Regions from separate parts of the Sphingomonas sp. C3-2 genome, predicted to be linked through region 1. Evidence: predicted binding sites of a transcription regulator. Region 1 holds the regulator's gene; the other holds the start of a gene.
The links. The regulator LexA, encoded in region 1, represses DNA repair genes until DNA is damaged. The targets are predictions, from matches to a motif close to GTTCCNCNCTTGTTCT.
Positions count from the first base shown of each region.

Region 2: the regulator LexA is predicted to act here: its motif matches at 2,100-2,115, upstream of rmuC (DNA recombination protein RmuC).

Region 1 is NZ_CP130322.1:3,515,911-3,520,330, forward strand. It holds gene QYC26_RS16715 (ComEC/Rec2 family competence protein) at 1-1,428, shown strand, start outside; gene lexA (transcriptional repressor LexA) at 1,422-2,111, opposite strand; gene trpC (indole-3-glycerol phosphate synthase TrpC) at 2,206-2,997, opposite strand; gene trpD (anthranilate phosphoribosyltransferase) at 2,994-3,992, opposite strand; gene QYC26_RS16735 (aminodeoxychorismate/anthranilate synthase component II) at 3,989-4,420, opposite strand, start outside.
Region 2 is NZ_CP130322.1:367,158-371,577, forward strand. It holds gene QYC26_RS01685 (META domain-containing protein) at 1-649, shown strand, start outside; gene rmuC (DNA recombination protein RmuC) at 668-2,080, opposite strand; gene QYC26_RS01695 (hypothetical protein) at 2,249-2,692, shown strand; gene def (peptide deformylase) at 2,747-3,274, opposite strand; gene QYC26_RS01705 (bifunctional 2-C-methyl-D-erythritol 4-phosphate cytidylyltransferase/2-C-methyl-D-erythritol 2,4-cyclodiphosphate synthase) at 3,388-4,420, shown strand, end outside.

The DNA.
Region 1 (4,420 bases):
GAGGCGCTTCCCGGCGCGCCCGGGGGAATAGCCGCTGCGCTCGTGACCGGCGATCGCGGCGCCATCAGCGAAGCGGATGCAGAGGCGATGCGGCGGAGTGGCCTTGCGCATCTGCTCTCTATCAGCGGTCTGCACGTAACCGCCGTGGTCGGCGCGACGATGCTGCTCGTGCTCAAGCTGCTGGCGCTCAGCCCACGCCTGGCGCTGAATGCACCGCTGCTCCTCATTTCAGCCGCCGCCGGGGCTTTGGCCGGCATCGGCTACACGCTGCTCAGCGGTGCTGAGGTGCCGACGATCAGATCGTGCATCGCCGCGCTGCTGGTTCTGGGCGGGCTGGCACTTGGGCGCGATGCGATCACCCTGCGGCTCATCGCCACCGGCGCGTTGTTCGTCCTCCTCTTCTGGCCCGAATCGCTCGTCGGCCCCAGCTTCCAGATGAGTTTTGCTGCCGTCACCGCGCTCGTCGCGCTGCACGAACACCCTCGGATGAAGGCACTTCTCGCGCGCCGCGATGAACCGATGCCAATGACTTTGGCGCGTTCGCTCTTCGGGTTGCTGGCAACCGGCATCGCCGTCGAAATCGCATTGATGCCGATCGCGATGTTCCATTTCCACAAGACCGGTGTTTACGGCGCCCTGGCCAATATCCTTGCCATCCCGCTCACCACCTTTGTCGTCATGCCGCTTGAGGCGCTCGCGCTGGTCTTCGACCTTGTGGGTCTGGGCGCGCCATTCTGGTGGGGGGCAGGGCAGGCGCTCGGCCTGCTGCTCGGGGTTGCGCATTATACGGCGGCGCTGCCGGGGGCGGTGCTCGGCATTCCGATCATCCCCACCGGCGCGTTCGCGCTGACGGTTGCTGGCGGGTTATGGATATGCCTCTGGCGCACGCGCGTTCGCTGGGCCGGGATTTTCCCCTTGGCGCTCGGCATGGGATGGATGCTCGCAACGCCCGCGCCCGATCTGCTCGTCACGGGCGATGGTCGTCATCTCGCCATACGCACGCCAGGGCAGGGCTACGCAATCCTGCGTGATCGCGCTGGCAATTATGTCCGCAACACGCTCGGGGAAAGCGCCGGGACGCAGCAGGAATTGATCTCGCTCGACCAAGCCGGTGCGGCGCGCTGCACGCCGGACAGCTGTGTCATGGAAGTCGCGGATGGGGGACGAACATGGCGCATCCTTGCGCTGCGCAGTTCCTATCTGCTTCCCCGGCAAGAACTCGAACCCGCTTGCGCGCTCGCAAATATTGTCGTCAGCGAGCGCCGCTTGCCGTCCTGGTGCCACCCGGCATGGCTCAAGATCGACCGGAGCCTGCTTGCCAGAACCGGCGGGCTTGCGATCACCCTTGCGGGGCGCCGCGTATCGACTGTCAGGCAACCGGGCAGCGATCATCCATGGGAGAACGCTGCTGTGGGCGCGGTTCAGTAACGCCGTAGCAGTCCTGCCAGTCGGCCTTGGATACGGATCTGATCGGGGCTGTAACGCTGCGGATCATAGGCGCGGTTTGCCGGGTCGAGGCGGACCATCGCGCCTTCGCGGCGGAAATATTTGAGGGTTGCTTCATGGTCCTCGATCAATGCGACAACGATCTCACCATCGCGCGCCACATCGGTTCGTCGGATCAGCGCGTAATCGCCGTCGAGAATGCCCGCTTCGACCATCGAATCGCCCGAAACCTCAAGCGCATAATGCTCGCCCGTTCCCAACAAGGCGGCCGGCACCGAGAGCATGTTGTGGCTTTCGATCGCCTCGATCGGCAGGCCCGCTGCAATGCGCCCATGCAGCGGGATTTCGAGCACGTCGTTCGCCGCCGGGGGAAGCGGACGGCTGAGTTCCGTTGCGGGATTGGCGGCGGGAACCTGCGGCGTGACCGGTGCGGAGGGGGCAGCATCGGCGCGTTCGGGCATCTTGATGACCTCAAGCGCGCGTGCGCGATTGGGCAAGCGTCGGATGAAGCCGCGTTCTTCGAGCGCGCTGATCAGGCGGTGCACGCCCGACTTGGACTTGAGGTCCAGCGCTTCCTTCATTTCCTCGAACGAAGGAGAGACACCCGTCTCGGTCAAACGGTCGCTGATGAAGCAGATAAGCTCATGTTGCTTGCGTGTGAGCACGGCGCGCCTCTCGAATGGAACGAATGAGGAACGTGTAGGAAACATATCGGGCCGCGTCAAGCGAAGCCCGATAGTTCGTTCCTTCCGCTCGCTATCAGGCCGTCCCGATCAATGCGCGCGTCGCCTGCTCGACATCCGCTTCGCGCATCAGCGCTTCGCCGACAAGGAAGCAGTGGACGCCGTGCTTTGCCATCGCGTCGAGATCGTCCTTGGTACGTAGCCCGCTTTCCGCAACGAAGGTGCATCCCGCCGGTGCCTTGCCCACCAGTTCATAGGTGCGCTCGAAGCTGACCGAAAAATCGCGAAGATCGCGGTTGTTCACGCCAATGAGGCGCGATTTGAGCGTGAGCGCGCGTTCCAGTTCCTCGGTGTCATGCACTTCGATCAGCGCGTCCATGCCGAAACGGATCGCCTCGTCCTCGATGGCCACCATTTCGGCGTCGGTCAGCGCCGCGGCGATGATCAGGACCGCATCGGCGCCCAGCGCACGCGCTTCTGCGACCTGCCAGGGGTCGACCATGAAATCCTTGCGGAGCACCGGGATCGAAACCGCCTCGCGCGCGGCGACCAGATAGGCATCGGCGCCCTGAAAATACGGCTCATCGGTCAGCACCGAAAGGCATGCCGCCCCGGCGCGCTCATAGGCGCGGGCATGCGCCGGCGGATCGAAATCGGCGCGGATCAGGCCCTTGGACGGGCTTGCTTTCTTCACCTCGGTGATCACTGCATGGCCGGTGCGCGCCTTGGCATCCAGTGCGGCGCGAAAGCCGCGGGGCGCCGTCTGGCGCGCAGCCTGCGCTTCCAGTTCGCCAAGGCTCGTCAGCGCCTTGCGCCGGGCGACCTCGTCGCGCTTGGTGTTGCAGATTTCGATGAGCTTGTTGGTCATTTATAGGCAATCCAGCAATCAAGAAGCGTGTTGGCCACGCCGTTGTCGAGCACCTCGCGCGCCTCTTCGACGCCGTTTTCCCAGCTGTCGACGCGTCCGGCGACAACGAGTGCAGCGGCGGCGTTCAGCAGCACGGCATCGCGATATGCGCCTTCTTCGCCCAGCAACAGCCGGCGCAGCGCCGCCGCGTTGAAGACCGCGTCGCCGCCGCGCAGCGCTTCCTGAGGATGGCGGGAAAGCCCCACATCCTCAGGCGTCAATCGCGACGTGCCGTGGCCACAGGCGCCGATGCGCACGATCGTGCTGGGCCCGCAGACCGACAGTTCGTCAAGCGGCTCGTCGCCTGCCACCAGCATCGCCGATTCGAGGCCAAGAAGTTCGATCGCGCCGGCAACCACGTTCAGGAAGTCGGGGCGCGCAACGCCCAGCAACTGGCGCTTTACACCGGCCGGATTGCACAGCGGCCCGGTCAGGTTAAAGATGGTCCGGCGGCCGATAGCCTTGCGCACGCCAGCAAGCTTGCCGAGCGCGGGATGATGTTTCTGCGCGAACAAAAAGCCGATGCCGATATCGGCCAGGCTTCGCTCGGCGGTCTCGGACGCGCGGTCGAGGTTCAGTCCAAGCGCTTCCAATGTGTCGGACGATCCCGCCTTGCTCGACGCGGCGCGGTTGCCATGCTTGGCGACGGGCACACCGCAGGCGGCCACCACGATCGCGACCGCGGTCGAGATGTTGAGGCTGTGCGATCCGTCGCCCCCGGTCCCGCACACATCGATGGCGCCCTCGGGCGCGCTCACTGGGATCAGTCGCTGGCGCATCGCGCGCACGGCGGCGGCGATTTCCACCGAGGTCTCGTCACGCTCCGCCATTACGGTCAGAAAACGCTGGATCTCGTCCTCAGCGGCCTTGCCGTCGAGAATGTCGCTGAACGCCGCGAGCGCGGTTTCGGAATCGAGGGGCGCCGAGGCATCGGGCAGCAATACGGAAACAGTCATGCCCGTTCCGCCACCTTCAGCCCGGCAATCCGCATGAAATTGGCAAGCATTTCATGGCCATATTCGGTGGCGATGCTTTCGGGATGGAACTGGACGCCGTGGATCGGCAGCGTTTCATGGGCAAAGCCCATCACCGCGCCGTCGGCCGTGCGGGCATTGACGCGCAGGCACGAAGGCATGCCTTCATCGGGCACGATCAGCGAGTGGTAGCGGGTGGCCGTGAGCGGCGAGGGGAGCCCCTCGAACAGCCCCGTGCCGTCATGCGTGATCGGCGATGTCTTGCCGTGCATCAGCTCGGACGCGCGGATCACCTGGCCGCCGAAATGCTGGCCGATCGACTGATGGCCAAGGCAGACGCCGAGCAGCGGCTTGTTCGCCGCCGCGCACGCAGCCACCAGTGAAAGCGAAATACCCGCCTCATTGGGGGT
Region 2 (4,420 bases), 380 kb from region 1:
GCCCGATTCCGGTGGCGGAGAACAGGTCTATCGAGCGGTGGGCACCGAACCCGGCTGGACGCTCTCGATCACCTCCAATCGCCTCGACTATGCCGGCGATTACGGCGAAACGCGGATCAGCCTGCCCCGCCCCGAACCGCGCACCAGCTTCAACGGCCATCGCTACGAAATCAGCGAAGGTGGGCATAGCCTGACGGTGGACATCACACATGCCCGGTGCAGCGACGGTATGAGCGACCGGATCTATGCCGACAAGGTCATGGTCATCGCCGACGGCAAGACCGTAAACGGATGCGGAGGAGACATCGTGCCCCCCGGCAAGCTCGACAAAAGTTCCTGGAAAATCATCTCGATCGGCGGCACGCCCGTAGGCGATACAAGCAGAGCCAGCCTCGCATTTGCCGATGGGCGCGTCAGCGGGTCTGGCGGTTGCAACCGGATCGCCGGCGGCTATTCCGAAACGGCGGACACGCTGAAGGTCGGCATGCTCATGTCGACCCAAATGGCCTGCCCCGGGGCCTTGATGGAACAGGACGATCGCCTCACTAAAATCTTGTCGGGCGAGGTTGCCATGCGTTTTGAGGGGGGCGACCGGCTGATCCTGACCGGGGCGAATGGCAAGGAGGCGGTGCTTCAGCGCAGCCACTAAGGCTGCGCCCCGTTCTCCCTACTCGACAGGATCGCGCTCAACCACGGCCGCGTCTTCAAGCGCGGGCACACGTTCTACGGGCTGGCGCGCCAGTGCATCGACGCTTTCGAGCGCTTCGATTTCCTTGGCGCCCGCCTCGATATTCAGGTCGCGGAACTTGCGCCCGGTCACGAGCACCCGGCCTTCAAAGCTCGACACGAACTTGTTGTAATTGTCGACGGCGCTGTTGAGGCCAGTGCCCACGCGCTTGAGATGGCCAGTTGCTGTTGCGAGCCGTTCGTACATCTCCTTGCCGAGCGCGCCGATCTGCTGTGCTTCTTCGGCCAGTTTTTCCTGGCGCCACACACTCGCCACCGTCCGCGCAATCGCGACCAGGTTGGTCGGCGTTGCCATCAGGACGCGGCGTTCGAACGCCCATTCCCAAAGATTGTCATCCTGTTCCAGCGCGGCGGACAGGAAATGTTCTCCGGGAATATACATCACCACATAATCCGCCGCGTGGCCGAAGCGCTCCCAATAGCTCTTTTCGCTCAACTGCTTCACATGGGTGCGGATTGCATTGGCATGCATCTTCAAGTGGCCAAGCCGCGCGGCGTCATCGACTTCCTGAGCCGCATCGAGATAGGCGTTGAGCGAACATTTCGCGTCCACCACCAGCTTGCGCCCGCCCGGCAAGCTGACGATCACGTCGGGACGAAGCCGCCCTTCCTCGGTATCCACCGAAACCTCGGTACGAAAATCGGCATGTGCGGACAACCCAGCCTGCTCGAGCACGTTGCGCAGCGACTGTTCGCCCCAGCGGCCGCGCGCCTTGGGGCTGGAACGCAGCGCATTGACGAGCTTCGCTGCCTCTTCCTTCACCTGCCCCTGTCCGACGCGAACCTGCTCCACCGCCTCGCGCAGCCCCGCATAGCTGTCGACGCGCTCCTTCTCGACGCGCTGAAGCCCCTCTTCATAGCGCTTGAGCGTGGTTTCGACGGGCATCAGCAACGCCTTCAATTGCGCTTCGCTCTTTTCGCCCGCCTGATGGAAACGCTGGTCGGCGCGCTCCAGAAACTGGCGTTGCGCCTCGCCCAAGAGCTTCGCACCGACTTCGCTGAACTGCGCGGAAAGTTGCTCCTTCGCCTCAAGCAAGGCGCGGATCTGATCGGCCAGCGCCTGCTCGCGCGCTTCCGCCGATGCGCGCAGACTTGCAGCCTCGGTCCGCGCTGCCTCGCGTTCGCTGATAGCCGACGACACTTGCTGCTGGAGTTGCGGCACCGACCGCGCACGTTCCTCAGCCGCTGCCAAGTCGGTGATCGCCTTGCGGAAATTGTCGAGATGCATGTCACGCTCGGCACGCGTTACAGCCGTGCCTCGCCCGCCCAGAAACCAGCCTAGGGCAACGCCAATGGCCATGGCCAATATCGCAGCGATCATCGTCTCAACCATTTCCACCAGCCCGCAAAGAAGAACATTTTAGGAACCTTTGCCGTGTTGGGATGCTCTTGGCAAGCACCCCGACGGCGCGGCACGCCCATCTAGCACCCATCTCACGAAAAAGGCAGAACAGCATCAAGGGCCTAGCGCACGCAGTTCGGACGCGGCAGGATCGCGACCATGCGAATCCACTTTCCCCTTGTCGCCCTGCTCGCAACGCTCAGCGCGTGCAACTCATCGCCATCGGATCAAGAACAGGCCTCCAACCGGGCGGTGAACACCGCCACGGTCGATGCGAACGCGACAAACATGACAAATGCGACCAGTACGCCGGCTGACGGCCTGCGTTTCATCGGCCGCTGGGCGGCCGCGCCCAATCTGTGCACCGACGGTGCGTGGAACTTCACCGAACGCGGGCTTGAAACAGCCGGCGAGGTTTACTGCGAATTCGAGCATATCGAGGCCGTTCCCGAAGGATATGACATCGATGCGATGTGCACGACCGAAGGTGATGAGCAGAAGGAGCAGTTGCGCCTGCGTCTTGGCGCGGACGCCAAAGCGATGAAGGTGGAAACCAAACGGGTGCTTGGCCCCGTGGACCTTGCACCCTGCGGCGCGCCCTAACGTATAGGATATTTTATCCCGGTGCCATTCTCGGCACCGGGACTATCGGACTGATTACGCGACCCGCTTGCGCGCCTTTGCCAGCTTCTTGAGGATCATGTCCTTTTTCAGCTTGGACAGGTGATCGATGAACAGAACGCCTTCTAGGTGATCCATCTCGTGCTGGAGGCAGGTCGCCAGAAGACCGTCCAGACGCTCTTCATGCTGCTTGCCGTCGCGGTCCAGCCAGCGCGCGGTGATCTTTTCGGGGCGCAGCACATCGGCATATTGATCGGGGACCGAAAGGCAGCCCTCAGTATAGACCGACTCTTCTTCCGACGGATCGAGGATTTCGGGGTTGATGAAAACCATCGGCTTGCGCACGGGCTTGCCGTCTTCTTCTTCCGGTTCCTGAAGATCGATCACCAGCACGCGCTTGGGCACGCCCACCTGAATGGCGGCAAGACCGATGCCGGGCGCATCATACATGGTTTCGAACATGTCATCGATCAGCGTGCGCAGTTCGTCATCGACGGTTTCGACCGGCGTGGAAATGACGCGAAGCCGCGGATCGGGCGTTTCAAGAATGGGAAGGATGGCCATGGCGCCTAGCTAGTCGCGCAAGGCCCGGTTTTCAACCGTTCGCACAGGCACTGACGGCGATTTCAGCGGGACCCGGCTTTGCATACGCGCAAATTTACGCCTAGGCGAAACCCATGGATAACAGCAATCGCACGGTCGCGCTGGTCGTGGCCGCCGGCAAAGGCGAACGCGCCGGGGGGGCGACACCCAAACAGTTCGTGCCGCTGGCCGGAAAGCCTGTCGTCGCGCACAGCGTCGATCGGTTCATCGCCCATGCCGGTATAGATGCTGTCTTCGTGGTGACGGCGACCGAGCGTTTCGGAGAGATGGCACAGACACTTGGCACCCGCGCGGTAAAGCCGCTGGTCGCAGGCGGCGCCTCGCGCCGGGAGTCTGTCGCCGCCGGGCTGGCTGCAATTGCCGCAGACGGCGGCGCTGCACGGGTGTTGATCCACGATGCGGCTCGCCCGCTCCTCCCCCATGTCGTTATCGACAGGCTTCTTTTCGCACTGCGCTCCGGCGAAGCCGCCATCCCGGCACTGCGCGTCGCGGATACGCTCGCACGGGCAAACGAGACCGGAGATCTTGGTCCCATCGTGCCGCGCGACGAACTCGTCCGCGTACAAACGCCGCAGGCCTTTCACTTTGCGGCCATTGAGGCGGCCCATACCGCCTGGCCGGATGACGCCGAGGCGACTGACGACGCGCAAATGGCACGCGCCGCGGGATATGACGTTGCAATCGTTTTCGGGGACCCGATGTTGGAAAAGATCACGACCGCCGAGGATTTTTCGGGTGCAGAAGCGCGGCTTGCGACGCAGGCGTCCTTCCGTACTGGCATGGGCTATGATGTACACCGTCTGGTCGCCGGTGAGGAACTCTGGCTCGGCGGCATCAAGATCGCGCATGACCGTGGCCTTTCGGGGCACAGCGACGCCGATGTCGCGCTCCATGCCCTGACCGATGCGCTGCTGGGTGCGGTCGCCGCCGGCGATATCGGCCAGCACTTCCCACCATCGGACCCGCAATGGCGCGGGGCGTCGTCGGACCGTTTTCTCGTCCATGCCGCCGGGCTCGTCGCGTGCGCCGGAGGGACGATCGAGCATGTCGATCTGACGATTATCTGCGAAGCGCCCAAGATCGGCCCGCACCGCGATGCGATGCGCG